Regions from separate parts of the Pseudazoarcus sp. NS36 genome, predicted to be linked through region 1. Evidence: riboswitches for the same ligand, from Rfam matches in the RefSeq annotation. Region 1 holds a riboswitch; the other holds the start of a gene.
What was found. A riboswitch is a leader RNA that binds a small molecule or an ion and turns the genes downstream of it on or off. The one in region 1 is predicted to bind S-adenosylhomocysteine.

Region 1 (8,959 bases):
ACCTGATCGCCGATATCGAGGCCGAGGACCCGGTCGACCTGGGCGATCTCTCCATCGACGAGGCCGACGCCCGTTCCCTGATGGCCAGTCACCTGTGTGATCTTGACCGCCGTCTGGTCGAGCACGGCCTGGCGGCCGAAGAGCGGCTGGAAATGATGGCCGCCATTGCGGCGCACACCATGGTCGAGAACCTCACGCTGCACATGAAGCGTTTGCGCAGCGGCGAGGATGGCATCGACGCCTTCCGGGCGTGGATGGGGCGGCACGGGATGCACTGAGTCTGGCCGTTCCTGGCCGGTTGCTTGCTGAATCGTGGGAGGTTGTGTTGGCGTGCGTTGGCCGGGACTCGCCCCGGCGGGCGACTTCCTTTCTTGTTGCACGACAAGAAAGGAAGCAAAGAAACGTGCCCCGCCGTCTCGGCCCTTCGGGCTTCCCTCGTTCCGGGCGGTTTCACCGGCCGGTCCTGAACTCGCTTCGCTCAGACAGCAGGACCGGACTGCCCCGGCGAAACCACCCTGCACTCGGCGAGCCAGAGGGGAAATTGGCGCCAGGTGAGCCGCCAAGCTTGTGACTGTTTGCTACATTTGGGCACGGCTTGTTTACCCCTCCCTTCTGAGCCGCTGAGCGAAGAGTGCTCACGGCGGGGCCTTCCGGCCTTGCTGTTTGAGCGACAGCGAGTTCGCAAGGCCGGCCGCCGGGAGTGCTCGTAGCGAAGGGACCCCGAAGGGGCGGCGAGGAGAGGGCACTTCTTTGCCTTCTTTCTTGTTGCACTACAAGAAAGAAGGTCGCCCGCCGGGGCGAAATCCCGGCCGGTCGAGGCGAATACTGCCGCAGTTGTCAGGGCTGGGTGAGCCCCAGCCTCCGGCAGATCTCGATCGTCGGGCCGTCCTGGTTCATGGAATAGAAATGCAGGCCGGGCGCGCCTTCTTCGATCAGGCGTTCGCACAGATCGGTGACCACGTCGAGACCGAAGGCGCGCACCGACTCGGTGTCGTCGCCGAAGGCTTCGAACTTGCGGCGCATCCAGCGCGGGATCTCGGCGCCGCACATATCGGAGAAGCGGGCCAGCTTCGAGAAACTGCTGATCGGCATGATGCCCGGCACGATGGGAATGGCCACGCCCAGTGCCTGCGCCTGCTCGACAAAGTGGGTGTAGGCGTCAAGGTTGTAGAAGTACTGCGTGATGGCCGAGTCGGCACCCGCATCGACCTTGCGCTTGAAGGCCAGCAGGTCGTCGCGAGGGCTTTTTGCCTGCGGGTGCCATTCAGGGTAGGCGGCCACTTCGAGGATGAAGCGGTCGCCGGTCTCGGCGCGGATGAATTCCACCAGTTCGTTGGCGTAGCGGAATTCGCCGCTGGCGCCGGCTCCGGAGGGCAGGTCGCCGCGCAGCGCGACGATGCGGCGGATGCCCGCGGCGGCGTATTCGTCGAGGATGCTGCGCAGCTCGGCACGGCTTGAACCGATGCATGAAAGGTGCGGTGCGGCTTCCGATCCGGTGGCGGCGATCTCGCGCACGGTGTTGAAGGTGCGCTCGCGCGTGGAGCCGCCGGCGCCGTAGGTGACGGAGAAGAACTGTGGCGAGAGTGCGTCGGCCAACCGCTGGTGCACGCCGCGCAGCTTCTCTGCGCCCTCGGGCGTTTGCGGCGGGAAGAATTCGACGGAAAGTTCAGTGCTTTGCATGGTGCATCCAGAGGAAGAATTCGTGATTGCCGTCACCGCCGGTGATGGGTGAGTCGAACCAGTCGCGCACGGCCAGTCCGCAGTCTTCAGCCGCTGCGCGCAGGCGGGCTTCGACATCGGCGTACAGCGCGACATCGCGCACGATGCCGCCTTTGCCCAGGCCTTTCGGGCCGACTTCGAATTGCGGCTTGACCAGCGTGAGGATATCCCCGTGCGGGGCCAGCAGGGCGGGCCAGCACGGAATCAGAAGGGTCAGCGAAATGAAGCTCGCATCACACACGATGAGGTCGAAACCGCCTGGCGGATGATGCGCGCCCAGTCGTGCGGCGTCGAGCTCGCGGGCGTTGAGACCTTCGAGCGTGATGCAGCGCGCGTCCTGTGCGAGTTTGGGGTCGAGCTGGCTGTGTCCGACGTCGACGCCGACCACCTTGGCCGCGCCGGCCTGCAGCAGACAGTCGCTGAAGCCGCCGGTGGACTGGCCGATGTCGAGGCAGGTGCGCCCGCTGAGGCCCAGTCCGCTGTGTGCCAGCGCGCCAGCCAGCTTCAGCCCCCCACGCGAAACGAAACGTTCGGTCTCGTCCGGCGCGATGACGATGTGCGACTCGGGCAGCAGCAGATGCGCGGGTTTGGTGACCGGAAGTCCGTCGGCCATCACGCGTCCGGCGGCAATGGCGGCCTGGGCGCGGGTGCGCGAGGCGGCCAGGCCGCGTTCGACCAGCAGCGCGTCGGCGCGCAGCAGGCCGCCGTGGTCGACCGGCGTCTGCTCGGCGCGCCGGCCCGGTGCGGCCCGCTGCTTGCGGGCGTGGAAGGAGTTCATGGACACGGCGGCGTCACTCGCTTGAGGTCAGCGGATTCCGACGACTTCGACCGGGTTGTCGTACACGTCGTTGCGCTTGTCGTACAGCGGGATGGTCGTGCCGTTGACGCGGTTGTGCGTGAGGTTGTCGATGCTCACGTCGGCAATCACGATCTGCTCGACGTTGGCCGTGCCCTCGGCGGCGATGCCGTCGCGTGCGAACGGGAAATCCGACGGCGTGATGATGCTGGCCTGGCCGTAGTGCACGCCCAGCCCCTGCACCGGTAGGTTGCCGACGGTGCTGGTCATGGCGACATAGACCTGGTTCTCGATGGCGCGCGCGTGGCAGCAGTAGCGCACGCGCAGAAAGCCCTGGCGGTCGTCGGTGCATGAAGGCACGAACAGGATGTCGGCGCCAGCCTCGCACACCATGCGCGAGAGTTCGGGGAACTCGATGTCGTAGCAGATCAGGATCGCGATCTTGCCGTAGGGCGTTTCGAACAGCCGCAGCTGGTCGCCGGCGGCGGTGTCCCACATCTCGCGTTCCCAGCGCGTGCGGTGGATCTTGTCCTGCTCGTGCACCTCGCCCTCGGGCGTGAACAGATAGGCGGTGTTGTAGAGCTGGCCGTCACGCAGGGTGGGGTGGCTGCCGCCGATCAGGAACACGCGCCATTCGGCCGCCAGTTCGCGCATCAGCTCGATGTAGCGGCTGGTGTAGTCGTGCATGTTGCGCACGGCTTCGGGCAGCTCGCGGGTGTCCATGAAGGACAGCAGCTGGGTGGTGAAGATCTCCGGCAGCAGCACGAAGTGCGGGCGGTAGTCGCCCGCGGCCTGCATGACGAAACGGACCTGGTTCTCGAATCCGGACCAGTCGTGGATCTGGCGCAGCAGATACTGCACCGCAGCGATGCGTACGATCATCGGTTGTCCTCCTCGGGGATGCGGGTCGGGGCGCCCGGATCGTAATCCGGGTTGAGCCATACGATCAGCGAAGCGTTGCCGAGCGATTCGGTGTCTTCCGGCAGATAGCCGTGCACGATGCCGCAGTAGCTGAAACCTTCATGCAGCTGAAAGCCCAGCACCGGGTCGCTGATGTCGCCCCAGATCACGCGTTTGGCGTATTCCTCGGCGGTCATGCGGTCGGCGAAGCGGTGGTAGCCCGGCATGCGGCCACAGGCAATGATGCGCTTGAGGTTCATGCGCCGGCAGATGTCGCGCCGTCCCTCGTACAGTGCGTGGCCGATACCGCTGCCGCGCAGTTGGGGGTTCACGAAAACTTCGGCCCCATAGAGCGTGCGCCCCATCGGGTTGTGGCTGTCGAAGCTGCCACTGGCGGTGATCTCGTCCCACGAATGATGCTCACCCCAGTCGTCCCAGGTAATGACCAGCGAGCTGGCGCAACCGGCCAGTTCGCCGTCGACTTCGGCAATCAGCTGGCCCTGCGGGAAGATGTCGAGCTGATGGCGCATCTGCTCGGCCGACCACGCCGGAATGTCCGGGTAGACGCGACGCTGCAGCGCGATCAGCGGTTCGATGTCGTCAGCAAGGGTGTTGCGCACCGTGGCCAGGGGCATGGATGTCCTCGTGCGCGCCCCGGCCGGGCCGGGGCGCAGTGCATCAGTAGCGGTAGTGGTCGGGCTTGTACGGCCCTTCCTGCGGAACGCCGATATAGGCCGCCTGTTCGTCGGACAGCACGCTCAGCTGGGCGTTGAGCGTTTTCAGCTGAAGCCGTGCGACTTTCTCGTCCAGATGCTTGGGCAGCGTATGCACGCCGGCCGGGTAGCGCTCCGGATGATTGAACAGCTCGATCTGTGCAATCGTCTGGTTGGCGAAGGACGAACTCATCACGTAGCTCGGGTGGCCGGTGCCGCAGCCGAGGTTCACGAGGCGACCCTTGGCCAGCAGGATGATGCGTTTGCCATCCGGGAAAATCACGTGATCGACCTGCGGCTTGATCTCGTCCCACTCGTAGTCATCAAGAGAGGCAACGTCGATCTCGTTGTCGAAGTGACCGATGTTGCACACGATGGCCTGGTCCTTCATGCGCGCCATGTGGTTGTGCGTGATGACGTGATAGTTGCCGGTGGCGGTCACGAAAATGTCGGCGTGCTCGCAGGCGTAATCCATGGTGACCACGCGATAGCCTTCCATCGCCGCCTGCAGCGCGCAGATCGGGTCGATCTCGGTGACCCACACCTGAGCCGAGAGCGCGCGCAGCGCCTGCGCCGAGCCCTTGCCCACATCGCCGTAACCGGCGACCACGGCGATCTTGCCGGCGATCATCACGTCGGTCGCACGCTTGATGCCGTCCACCAGCGATTCGCGGCAACCGTAGAGGTTGTCGAATTTGCTCTTGGTGACCGAGTCATTGACGTTGATGGCCGGGAAGCGCAGCTCGCCGCGCTGGTGCATCTGGTACAGACGATGCACACCGGTGGTGGTTTCCTCCGTCACGCCGCGGATCTTTTCCAGACGCGTCGAATACCACTTCGGGTCGGCGCCGAGGCGGGCCTTGATCGCGGCGAAGAGCTCGCGCTCTTCCTCGGAGGTCGGCTTGGACAGCACCGAGGCATCGGTCTCGGCGCGGGTGCCGAGGTGCAGCAGCAGCGTGGCGTCGCCGCCGTCGTCGAGGATCATGTTCGAGTAGCCGCCGTCGGACCACTCGAAGATGCGATGGGTGTAGTCCCAGTAGTCGGCCAGCGTCTCGCCCTTGACCGCGAACACCGGCACGCCGGTGGCGGCGATGGCGGCCGCAGCGTGGTCCTGCGTCGAGAAGATGTTGCACGAGGCCCAGCGCACTTCGGCGCCGAGCGCGGTCAGCGTCTCGATCAGCACCGCGGTCTGGATGGTCATGTGCAGCGAACCGGTGATGCGCGCGCCCTTGAGCGGCTGCGAGGCGGAAAACTCCTCGCGGATGGCCATCAGGCCGGGCATTTCGGTTTCTGCGATGCGGATTTCCTTGCGTCCCCAGTCGGCCAGCGACAGGTCGGCAACGACGCAATCCTTGATATCAGCCACAGCGTTCATGCTTTGCTCCTGCATGGGCCGGGCGGGGAAGGGGAGGCAGTTCGTGCCCTCGCCCTGCACCAACCCGGCGAGGTTGGATGGGCGAGCGCGGTTGTGGCGATGCCGCCTGATGGCGGCTTCCGAGCCTGGGGCCGGGCGGGAACCCGACGCCTTGCAGCGCTCCTCGGAAACGGAACGAAGTATACCCGACTGTGCGGGCGCGGTCAGCCGTCGTTACCTTCCCGGTCCTGATGGCGCATCAGGCTGACGATCAATGCAATGACGGTGATCGGCATGACGTAGCCCAGCATGGCCGTCGAGAAGGCCGGCACGATGGCGTGGTTCTGCACCGAGAGCACCAGCCACGCGGTGTAGGCAGCGTAGTAGCCGAGGAACACGCCGCCTTCCCAACGCGAGATTTCGCTGCCGGTCATCATGATCGGCACGCAGGCCAGCGCCACGGCCAGCATCACCCACAGGTCGAAGGCGCGCGCCGCTTCCGACACCGGAATGCCGCCGGCGTTGACCAGGCCGGTGGCGCCGATCACCGCGAAGATGTTGAAGACGTTGGAGCCGACGACGTTGCCCACCGCGATGTCACGCTCACCGCGCAGCGCGGCGACGATCGAGGTAGCCACTTCCGGCATCGAGGTGCCGACTGCGACCACCGTCAGGCCGATCACGAGGTCGCTCACGCCGAAGGCCTGGGCGAAAGCCACGGCCGCGCCGACCAGCCATTCCGAGCCCAGCACCAGCGCCCCCAGGCCGACCACGATGAGGCCCAGCTGCACGCTCCAGTGGCGGTCCCAGTTGGCGTCGGCCGGCATCTCGGCGGCGTACTCGTCGGACAGTTCGCGCGAGGCGCTGCGCGACTGACGGATCAGGAATACGGTGTAGCCCACCACTAGCGCGAACAGCGCACCGGCTTCGAGCCGCGACACGCTGCCGTCGAGCGCCATCACCACGAACAACACTGAGGCGCCGATCATGATCGGGATTTCCTGGCGGATGATCTGCTCATTCACCAGCAGTGGCGTGATCAGCGCCGAAATGCCGAGAATCAGCAGCATGTTGGCGATGTTGCTGCCCACCACGTTGCCGATGGCCAGATCCGGGTTGCCGCCGAGCGAGGCACCGACCGACACGGCCAGCTCCGGTGTGCTGGTGCCGAAGGCGACCACGGTGAGGCCGACCACCAGCGGCGAGACGCCGAAGGACAGTGCGAACTTGGAAGCGCCGCGGACAAGCAGTTCGGCGCCGACCACCAGCGTGACGAGTCCGAGGGCGAAGAACAGGGCGTGGGTGAGCATGATGTAGCCGGGTGTGTGGAACGTTTGCGGGCCGTTTCAGGCAGACGCCTGAAACGGCCCGTTGGTGTTGCGGATTATAGCGGGCGTCGGGGCAGCTTCTTACAGCCCCGCGCCGGCGCGCAGCGCCGCAGCCTTGCTTGTGGCTTCCCAGGTGAACTCCGGTTCGTCCCGCCCGAAGTGGCCGTAGGCGGCGGTCTTCGAATAGATCGGGCGCAGCAGGTCGAGCTCCTGGATGATGGCCTTGGGGCGCAGGTCGAAATGCTCACGGATCAGGGCTTCGATGCGCTGCTCGTCGATACGCGCGGTGCCGAAGGTGTTGACCATCAGGCTGACCGGCTGGGCGACGCCGATGGCGTAGGCCACCTGCACCTCGCAGCGCGAGGCCAGCCCTGCAGCGACCACGTTCTTGGCGACCCAGCGCGCGGCGTAGGCGGCCGAGCGGTCGACCTTGGACGGATCCTTGCCGGAGAACGCGCCGCCACCGTGGTGGGCTGCGCCGCCGTAGGTGTCGACGATGATCTTGCGGCCGGTCAGGCCGCAGTCGCCGTGCGGACCGCCGATGACGAATCGGCCGGTCGGGTTGATCAGGTAGCGCACCTTGTCGCCCAGCAGCTCCTTGGGCAGCACCGGCTTGATGATCTCCTCAATCACCGCCTCGGAAATCTGCGCGTGCGAGATGTCCGGGTGATGCTGGGTGGACAGCACGACGGTGTCGATGGCGACCGGCTTGCCGTCGACGTACTTGACCGTCAGCTGGCTCTTGGCGTCCGGGCGCAGCCAAGGCAGGCGGCCGTCCTTGCGCAGTTCGGCCTGACGCTGGACGATGCGGTGGGCGTAGTAGATCGGCAGCGGCATCAGCGACGGCGTTTCGTCGCAGGCGTAGCCGAACATCAGGCCCTGGTCGCCGGCGCCCTGATCGAGGTCGATGCCTTCGCCTTCGTTCACGCCCTGCGCGATGTCGGCCGACTGCCGGTTGATGGCGGTCAGGATGGCGCAGGACTTGTAGTCGAAGCCGACGCTCGAATCGTCATAGCCGATGCGACGGATCACGTCCTGCACGACTTCGCGGTAATTGATGTTGGCGCTGGTCGTGATTTCGCCCGACACCACGGCGAGCCCGGTCGATACCAGCGTCTCGCAGGCGACGCGCGCGCGCGGATCTTCGGCAAGGATGGCGTCGAGAATGCCGTCGGAAACCTGGTCGGCCACCTTGTCCGGGTGTCCCTCGGATACCGATTCGGAAGTGAAGAGGAATTCCCTGCTCATCGAGCGACTCCTGAAAACAAAAATCCCCGGTTGTTCCGGCGTGGCCGGCTCCGGGGATGTCGAGCGGCGACGCTTTAGCAGTATTTCGTAGGTCGCGCGTGTTCGCGCTGACCGGGCCGCCCTGCAAGTTGTCGTGTTAACTCGGCGGCTGCGCAATAATAACGCGCTTTGAACCGCGGTCAAACCGACTGCCTCTTGTGGCGCACGCTACGACCGATCTTGCTCGAGTGCGTTCCGCCGACCCTACGTGACCAATCTATTTCGCCTGCTCTCCCGTCTTCCGCTGTCCTGGCTGCATGCACTCGGTGCATGGCTGGGCTGGCTGGTGTGGTGGTCGTCGCCGACACATCGTCAGCACGTGCGCGCAAACCTGCGTCAGGCGTTTGGCCAGGTGCCGCCGCAGGTGCTGCACGAGGCCATCGCCCACGCAGGTCGGCAGATGATGGAGCCGCCTTTCGTGTGGTGTCGTCCGCTCGACGAGGTGCACGCTCGAGTGCTGCGCTTTGAAGGGCGCGAATTGTTCGAGGCGGCGCGCGCGCGCGGCCAGAGCGTGTTGATGCTGACCGCGCATCTGGGGTGTTTCGAGGCCTGCGTGCAGGCGGCCGCTGCGGTGACGCCCTTGACGGCACTGTATCGCCCGCCGCGCAAGGCATCGATGCGCGAGGTTATGTCCTGGCGTGCGCGTGGCCCGGTGAGCGTGGCGCCGGCTGACGTGAGCGGCGTGCGCAAACTGGCCAGGGCTCTGCGTGCGGGCGAGATCGCGGCGATCCTGCCCGACCAGGCGCCGCGTGCCGGCGAAGGCATGTGGGTGCCGTTTTTCGGGCGCCCGGCATGGACCATGACCTTGGCCGCGCGCCTGAGCGAGACGCCGAACGTGTGTGTGCTGCTGTGCTGGGCCGAA
Region 2 (8,959 bases), 310 kb from region 1:
GCCGACGCCGATCAGGCCCAGCACCACGGCCGCGCGGACATTGCTCTCGAACTGGAAGAAGGCGTAAGTCATCCAGTCTCGCCAGGCCAGCGGCACCGCCACAGCGCCGTAGGTGACCAGTCTGGACGCGCCGCTCACCGGCTCGAAACGGCTCAAGGGCAGGTTGTCCACCGCCTCGCCAAAGACACGCCCGAGCACGCCCAGAGTGTGCAGCGCAATCGCCAGCGTGCCGGCCACCAGGCCCGGCCCGAAGAAGGCAATCAGCAGAAACGCCCACATCACCTCGGGCACGCCGCGCGCCACCATCGCAGTGGCGCGTGCCGCAGCGAGTTGCACGGCACGCAGCCCGCGCAACCACCACGATGGCGTTTCGCCGGTAAAGCGCGGGGCGTGTAGCTGGAAGCTGGCCGAGTGCCAACGCGTCAGCACGACGGCCCCGGCAACGCCAAGCGCCGTGCCCACCACGGCAATGGCGAGCGGAATCGCTGCGGATTCGATCACCCGCCAGACGAAGGCCGGCTCCAGCACCGGTGAGAGCAGACGCTCGAAGAAGCGCAGGTTCTCCCACGCCTGACCGGTGAACAGTTCCAGCGCCGGCTCCAGGTGATTGCGCGGCGTGCCGTCCGGCGCAGCGCGATTGCCCCAACCCATGAACCACAGCGACCACAGTGTGACCAGTCCGGCGAAGCCGGCCGCCCACCAGGCAGCGCGCGGCGCGCGGATGGCCACCGCCTTGTCATCCAGCGGCCCGGCAACGGCGCAGGAGACCGGCGCGGCACTGCGATTCGGATCGCCGCGCAACTGGCGGCGGATGTAGTTGCTGGCCAGATCAGCCGTGAGCGTCAGCAGCAGCGTGAACAGGATCAAGGTGCCGACCTTGTCCCAGGCGCCGAAGCGGATCTGATACCAGATCTCGGCGCCCAGCCCACCGCCGCCGACCGCGCCGATCACGGCCGCGTTGCGGATCGCGCATTCGGCGCGCATCAGCGTAAAGGACAACACATTGCGCGAGGCCAGCGGGCGGATGCCGTACAGGAACGTGGCGACGCGCCCGCCGCCCAGCCCGCGCACCTGCGCGTAGCGATCTTCGGGCACGCTGTCCCACAGTTCGCTATAGACCTTGGCGAGGATGCCGGTAATGTTCAGCGCCAGCGCCAATGCGCCGGTGAGCGGGCCGAGCCCGATCATGGCCACCAGGATGATGGCCCATACAAAGTCCGGCACCGCGCGCAGCACGTCCTGGATCAGCCGGCACAGTGCGCACAATGCGGCCGTCGGGGAACGCAAGGGAAAGTGGCGCCACAGCCCTCGCGCGTTCTCCTCGCCAACGCACACCGCCCGGCTCGCGCCCATCGCCAGTGGCCAGGCCAGTACCACCGCCAGCGCCGTGCCGAGAATGGCCGCGGACAGCGTCTGCAGCGTCAGCTCCCAGCTTTGCGCCAGAAACTCCGCCGACAGATCCGGCGACAACAAGGCGCCAAGCCATGCGCCCATACGTTCCGCTGCGGCGGCACGGCGTGCAGCGTCGGTCAGTGCCGCAAGATCCCATTCCGCCGCAGCAAACGAGGCGACGATGGCCAGCAACACCGCCACGATGGCGACGAAATGCCCCCACGGTCGCTTTTCCTGCGGGTGGAGATGCGCGAGGACGTTCATGCCGGCAGCGCGATCTCGTCCAGATGCAGCGCGCGGTACTCGGCGCCGTAGAGCTCGCGCAACAGCCCCTGGGTCAGCTCGTCCGGGCGGCCTTGCCAGAACAGCTTGCCTTCGCGCAGCGCAATCACACGGTCGAAATTGCCCTGCAGCAAATCCAGCGTGTGGAGATTGACCAGCAACGTCACGCCATCGCGCGTGGCCAGTTCGGTGAGCAGGCCGATGATCTCGCGGCCCAGACGCAGGTCGAGCGCGCTCACCGGCTCGTCGGCCAGCACCAGCTTCGGCTGCTGGACGATCAGGCGCGCCACCGCAACCCGCTGTTGCTGCCCGCCGGAGAGTTCATCGGGCAAGGACCACAGGCGCTCAGACAACTCCACCCGCGCCAGCGCGCTGCGCGCGAGATCGATCTGCTGCGGCCACAGCAGCGACAGCAGCGCGCGCGGCAACCACCAGTGACCGAGCCGCCCCATCAGCACGTTGTGCACCACGCGCAGCTGCGGGATCAGATTGTCCTGCTGCTGCAGAAAGCCCAGCTCACGGCGCAGGCTGTCGAGCGCGTGACCACTCAATTTCCGCGTGTCCCGGCCGAGCGTGAAGGCCTCTCCGCGAACGGGTTTCACCAGCCCGGCAATGAGTCGGAACAGCGTGGTCTTGCCGGCGCCCGACGGCCCGATGACCGCCACGCGCTCGCCCGCTGCGATGTCGAGCGTGATGCCGTCGAGCACGGTCTTGCCGGCATAGGCGACGGAAGCGTCGGCGAGGCGGGCCGGGGAGTCCGAGGGGGGGTTCATGAGCTGTCCGGGAATCGTCGGGTATTCGTAGGAGAGCCTCGTAGGACGGAACAAGCGAAGCGCATTGCGCCGAACATGCGGCGGATGAAGCTGCGCTAATCCGCCCTACGAGAGATCCTTCGAGGACGGCTTAGCCGCCGATGTCGATGCCCGACTGCAGCAGCTCGACGTAGCCCTGCCATTCCGAAATGTCGGCTTCGATGAACTTGCCGGCCTTCAGATACTTGAGCACCTTGGCGCCGTTCGGGTCTTTCGCGTCCAGATCCAGCAGCGCGCTGCGCAGCGCGGCCAGCAGTGCCGGGCCGAGATCGGAGCGGGCGGTCAGCGCGTAGTTGGTGTAGGGCGGCGTCTTGTAGACGATCGGAGCCTTGGCCTTGAGTTCGGCACTGGCCTTGTCCCACGACGCGTAGTTGAGCGCGCCGACCTGGTGCGTGCCGTCGGCCACCATGCGCATCGTGACGTCGTGGCTGCCCGAGTACGCCACCGTGCGGAACACCTTCTCCGGGGCCTGTCCGGCCTGATCGAGGAAGTACTTGCGCGGCATCATGTGGCCCGAAGTACTGCTCTTGCTGCCGAAGGTGAAGCTCCAGCCTTGGCCAGAGGCGGCCTTGGCGAGCTCGCCGAGGTCGTTCACCGGCGCCAGGCCGATGGCCGGGTTGGCGATGAAGTAGCTGACAAAGCCCTTGTCGATGTCGCGGCAGCCGAGGATGGTGATGCCGTCGCCCATCTGCATGCGCGCCTGCGCCGTGGTGACGGCGCCCAGCCAGGCGACGTGCGCACGACCGGTGGCCAGCGCGGTGACGCTGGCGGCGTAGTTCTCGACGTGCATGTACTCGACTTCAATGCCGGCTTTCTCGCCGAGATATTTGGCCAATGCGCCGAAGTTTTCGCGCATGCGGTCGGCGTCGCCGTCGTCCGGAATGGCGGTGATGATGAGTTTCTTGGGGGCGGCCGCGCTGACCGAAACCGAGCCGAAAGTGGCAAAGGCCGCCAACGCGATGGCGGACAGCATGAAGCCTCTGCGTGAGGCAGATTTTTGGTGCATGGAATTCTCCCGTTGTCGGATCGGACTGCGTCCGGTCCAGCCACTCCGGTGCGGGATGCGCCGGGTTTAATGCCCGCCGAAGCGGTTGGTTTGCGGGCGGAGTTCTCCGCCGCCGGGCAGCCGATACGCAGATCAGCCTGAATTGCCCGTGAGGACGCGATTGTTCCCGTTCGTGACCGCGGGGGCAAGCTGCCTGACTTATCATGCGAGGCACAGAACCGTCCTGCGGGCCGCCGTGTCGAAGCAGTCCGCGCCCAGGAGCACGCCATGAGTACCCCCCCGCTTTCCGATCTGCGCAAGAGCTACGAACAGGGCAGTCTCGAAGACCACGAAGCCCTTGCAGACCCCTTCATTCAGTTCGAGGAATGGTTTGCCGACGCCATGAAGCGTGATGTGCCGGAACCCAACGCGATGACCGTCGCAACCGTCGGCGCCGATGGCCGCCCCTCGACGCGCATCGTGCTGATCAAGGGTTTCGACCAGCGCGGCGTCGTCTGGTACACCAACTACAACAGCCGCAAGGGCCGCGAACTGGCCGCCAATCCGTTTGCCGCGCTGCAGTTCCACTGGGTGGAACTCGAACGCGTAGTGCGTATCGAAGGCAGGGTAGAGAAAGTATCGGAGGAAGAGTCCGACGCTTACTTCGAGAGCCGCCCGCTCACCCACCGCATCGGTGCCTGGGCGTCACACCAGAGCGAGGCCATTCCCGATCGCAGCGTGATCGTCGCACGGGCTGCCGAATACGGCCTGAAGTTCGGCCTCAAGCCTCCGCGTCCGCCGCACTGGGGCGGCTACCGGCTAGTACCGGAATACTGGGAGTTCTGGCAGGGCCGCTCATCGCGTCTGCACGACCGCTTTGCGTGGACACTGGGTGAAGACGGAAACTGGTCGCGCGCACGCCTGTCACCCTGACCGACAGCCCACTACTTTGATTTGAAGGCCCTCTGGCCAATGAGGTTCACCATGAAAACCAAACTTTCCATGTGGCTGCTGGTGCTGGTAGCGCTGTTCGGTCTGAGTGGCTGCATCAGCTTCCAGACCCGCTTTGATGCCGAGAGCGAGCTGCTCGCCAAGCGCGGCGCGCCAAGTCATGTCTGGAAGAACGAGGACGGCACACGCACGCTGGAATATTCCACCCAACCGATGGGCGAAACCTGCTGGATGTATACGGTCGACGCAACGGGCCGCGTGATCGAGCAATTCGACGCACTGGATCACCGTAACCACGGCCGCGTTAAAGCCGGCATGACGGTCGAACAGGTACAACGCACGCTTGGCGCACACCGCAGCATCGAGCGCTTCCCGCGCATGAATGAAGAAGTGTGGGACTGGAATGTCCCCAATCCTTATCCGGGCATCATGGCCACCTACCTCAACGTGCACTTCATTGAGGGTAAGGTAGATCGCACCAGCTACACCTACGTCTATTACAACGGCAACGACGGGTACAGCATGTTCGGGCCACGCTTCGGTTACGGTATCGGCATGGGCTTCGGCCACGGCCACGCCTATCCCTACGGCCACTTCGGCTACGGCTCACCGCGCTTCGGCTGGTTCGGGCATTACGGCTGGTAAGCGCTTGTTTTGCATGCCGGCGCGGCTCCCGGTAAACTGCGCGGCTTGCTGAGGAGCGCTGCGACCCGACGCTGACGAAATCACGTCGCCGGGCCAGGCTCAGCAACCGAACAACGGCGCTCGCAGACCCTTTCCCGGGGCTGTGGCGCCGTTTCCTTTTGCAGCGCGCCTCCCGGCCCATGATTTGCCCGAGGTAAGAAGACGCATGCAGCCCGACCGTACCGAAGAACTCCGCGCCTTGATGGCTGAACGCATCCTCGTGCTCGATGGCGGCACGGGCACGATGATTCAGCAATACAAGCTGAACGAGCGGCAGTACCGCGGCGAGGGCATCACCGACCGCTTCATGGCGCACCCGCGCGACCTCAAGGGCAACAACGACCTGCTGGTCATCACGCGGCCCGAGGTCATCACCGAGATTCACCGCGGCTACCTCGATGCCGGCGCCGACATCATCGAGACCAACACCTTCAACGGCACTCGCGTGTCGCAGGCCGAATACGGGCTCGAAGACCTCGCCTGGGAGATCAACTTCGAAGGCACGCGTCTGGCGCGCCAGATCGCCGACGAATACACCGCCAAGAATCCCGCCAAGCCGCGCTTCGTGGCCGCCGTGCTGGGCCCCACCTCGCGCACGCTGTCGATCTCGCCGGACGTGAACGACCCCGGTTTCCGCAACATCAGCTTTGAAGCGCTGCTCGACGATTACTACGACTCCGCCAAGGCGCTGGTCGAAGGCGGCGCGGACATCATCCTGATCGAGACGGTGTTCGACACGCTCAACGCCAAGGTCGCCATCTTTGCGGTGGAAAAGCTCTTCACCGACCTCGGCCAGCGCCTGCCGGTGATGATCTCCGGCACCATCACCGATGCCTCCGGCCGCACGCTGTCCGGCCAGACGGCCGAGGCTTTCTGGAACTCGCTGGCACACGCCAAGCCGATTTCCATGGGGCTGAACTGTGCGCTGGGCGCCAAGGAGCTGCGCCAGTACGTCGAAGAGCTCTCCAACATCTGCGACACCTATGTGTCGGCCCACCCCAACGCCGGCCTGCCCAATCCGCTGGCGCCCACCGGCTACGACGAAACGCCGGAAGAGCTTTCTGCCGCCATCCGCGAATGGGCTGAATCCGGCCTGCTCAACATCGTCGGCGGCTGCTGTGGCACCACGCCCGAGCACATCGCCGCCGTGGCCGAAGCGGTCAAGGGGCTGGCACCGCGCAAGGTGCCGGACATTGAGAAAAAATGCCGCCTGTCGGGCCTGGAGCCCTTCAACATCGCGGACGATTCGATGTTCGTGAACGTCGGCGAACGCACCAACGTCACCGGCTCGCGCGCCTTCGCCCGCATGATTCTCGAAGACCGCTTCGACGACGCGCTGGCCGTCGCCCGCCAGCAGGTCGAGAACGGCGCGCAGGTCATCGACATCAACATGGACGAGGCCATGCTCGACTCCAAGGCCGCGATGGAGCGCTTCCTCAAGCTCATCGCGACCGAGCCGGACATCTCGCGCGTGCCGATCATGATCGATTCGTCCAAGTGGGACGTGATCGAGGCCGGCCTCAAGTGCATCCAGGGCAAGGGCATCGTCAACTCCATCTCGATGAAAGAGGGCGAGGCCGAGTTCCTGCGCCAGGCGCGCCTGTGCCGCCAGTACGGCGCGGCCGTCATCGTCATGGCCTTCGACGAGCAGGGCCAGGCCGACACCTTCGCGCGCAAGACCGAGATCTGCGCGCGGGCCTACAAGCTGCTCACCGACATCGGCTTCCCGCCCGAAGACATCATCTTCGACCCCAACATCTTCGCCATCGCCACCGGTATCGAAGAGCACGACAACTACGCCGTCGACTTCATCCAGGCCGTGGCGTGGATTCGCCAGAACCTGCCGCACGCCAAGATCAGCGGTGGCGTGTCCAACGTCAGCTTCAGCTTCCGCGGCAACGAGCCGGTGCGCGAGGCCATCCACACCGTCTTCCTGTATCACGCCGTCAAAGCCGGCATGACCATGGGCATCGTCAACGCCGGCATGCTCGGCGTGTATGACGACCTCGACCCGGCGCTGCGCGAAGTGGTGGAAGACGTGGTGCTCAATCGCCGCCCCGGCGCGGGCGATGCGCTGGTGGACATCGCCCAGTCGGTCAAAGGCAAGGCCAAGGACAGCGGGCCGGATCTAACCTGGCGCGAAATGCCGGTCGAAAAGCGCCTGAGCCATGCGCTGGTGAAAGGCATCACCGAATACGTCGTGGCCGACACCGAAGAAGTGCGCGCCAAGCTGGAGGCCGAAGGCAAGCCGCCGCTGGCCGTCATCGAAGGCCCGCTGATGGACGGCATGAGCGTGGTCGGCGACCTTTTCGGCGCGGGCAAGATGTTCCTGCCGCAGGTGGTCAAATCCGCCCGCGTCATGAAAACCGCCGTGGCCCACCTGATCCCCTACATCGAGGCCGAAAAGCTGCGCACCGGCTCGCAAGCCAAGGGCCGCATCATCATGGCCACGGTCAAGGGCGACGTGCACGACATCGGCAAGAACATTGTCGGCGTGGTGCTGGGCTGTAACGGCTACGAGGTCATCGACCTCGGCGTGATGGTGCCGTGCGAGAAGATTCTCACCGCCGCCAAGGAACACGGCGCCCAGGCCATCGGCCTGTCCGGCCTCATCACCCCGTCGCTGGAAGAAATGAGCCACGTCGCGGCCGAGATGAAACGCCAGGGCTTCGACCTGCCGCTGCTCATCGGCGGCGCCACCACCAGCCGCGCCCACACCGCCATCAAGATCGCCCCGCACTACGACAACGCCGTGGTCTACGTGCCGGATGCTTCACGCGCCGTGGGCGTGGTCACCACCTTGCTGTCGCAAGGCCAGAGCGCGTCGTACAAGGCCGAGCTGGCCGCCGACTACGCCAAGATCCGCGAACAGCACGCCAACAAGAAAGGCCTCACGCTGGTCAAGCTCCAGGCCGCGCGCGACAACCGCTACCGCTGGAACAGTGTCGAAGGCTACGTGCCGCCCAAGCCCGCAAAACTCGGCATCCAGGCCATTGATGTGCCGCTTGAAGCGCTGGTGGACTACATCGACTGGGCGCCGTTCTTCCAGACCTGGGATCTGGCCGGCAGCTACCCCAAGATTCTCGACGACGAGGTCGTCGGCGAAACCGCCCGCAACGTGCTCAAAGACGGCAAAGCCTTGCTCGACCAGATCGTGCAGGGCAAATGGCTGCAGGCCCGCGCCGTGCTCGGCCTGTTCCCGGCCAACACCGTCGGCCATGACGACATCGAAATCTACGAGACCGAAGCGCGCGACAAACCGCTGATGACCTGGCACGGCCTGCGCCAGCAACACGAGCGCCCGGACAGCAAACCGCACTGGTGCCTGGCGGACTTCATCGCCGATAAAGACTCGGGCGTGCCCGACTACATCGGCGCCTTCGCCTGCACCGCCGGCATCGGCATCGAACCGCATCTGGAACGCTTCGAAGCCGAGCACGACGACTACCACGCCATCATGCTCAAAGCCATCGCCGACCGCCTCGCCGAAGCCTGCGCCGAATGGCTGCACGCCCGCGTCCGCAAAGAGCATTGGGCCTACGTCCCCGACGAAGCCCTGCCCAACGAAGACCTCATCAAAGAAGCCTACCGCGGCATCCGCCCGGCCCCCGGCTACCCCGCCTGCCCGGACCACACCGTGAAGGGCGATCTCTTCAAACTGCTGGACGCCCCGCACAACGCCGGCATGACGCTCACCGAGAGCTTCGCCATGCTGCCCACGGCCGCGGTGTCGGGCTTCTACTTTGCCCACCCCGAGAGCCACTACTTCGCCGTGCCGAAGATTGCGGGGGATCAGTTGGATGACTGGGCAGCGCGAACGGGGATGAGTGGGCAGGAAGCACAACGATGGTTG

Region 2: another riboswitch for S-adenosylhomocysteine. It lies ahead of metH (methionine synthase); the one in region 1 lies ahead of ahcY (adenosylhomocysteinase).

What each region holds. Positions count from the first base shown of each region.
Region 1 covers NZ_BAAKJA010000004.1:307,150-316,108, forward strand. The annotation lists gene AC6H0R_RS08450 (hypothetical protein) at 1-278, shown strand, start outside; gene metF (methylenetetrahydrofolate reductase [NAD(P)H]) at 838-1,680, opposite strand; gene AC6H0R_RS08460 (TlyA family RNA methyltransferase) at 1,667-2,497, opposite strand; gene AC6H0R_RS08465 (carbon-nitrogen hydrolase family protein) at 2,525-3,397, opposite strand; gene AC6H0R_RS08470 (GNAT family N-acetyltransferase) at 3,394-4,050, opposite strand; gene ahcY (adenosylhomocysteinase) at 4,094-5,503, opposite strand; S-adenosyl-L-homocysteine riboswitch at 5,580-5,674, opposite strand; gene AC6H0R_RS08480 (calcium/sodium antiporter) at 5,707-6,792, opposite strand; gene metK (methionine adenosyltransferase) at 6,892-8,058, opposite strand; gene AC6H0R_RS08490 (lysophospholipid acyltransferase family protein) at 8,306-8,959, shown strand, end outside.
Region 2 covers NZ_BAAKJA010000004.1:629-9,587, reverse strand. The annotation lists gene AC6H0R_RS07130 (PhnE/PtxC family ABC transporter permease) at 1-1,656, opposite strand, end outside; gene AC6H0R_RS07125 (phosphonate ABC transporter ATP-binding protein) at 1,653-2,447, opposite strand; gene phnD (phosphate/phosphite/phosphonate ABC transporter substrate-binding protein) at 2,578-3,492, opposite strand; gene pdxH (pyridoxamine 5'-phosphate oxidase) at 3,760-4,404, shown strand; gene AC6H0R_RS07110 (hypothetical protein) at 4,456-5,067, shown strand; S-adenosyl-L-homocysteine riboswitch at 5,112-5,196, shown strand; gene metH (methionine synthase) at 5,273-8,959, shown strand, end outside.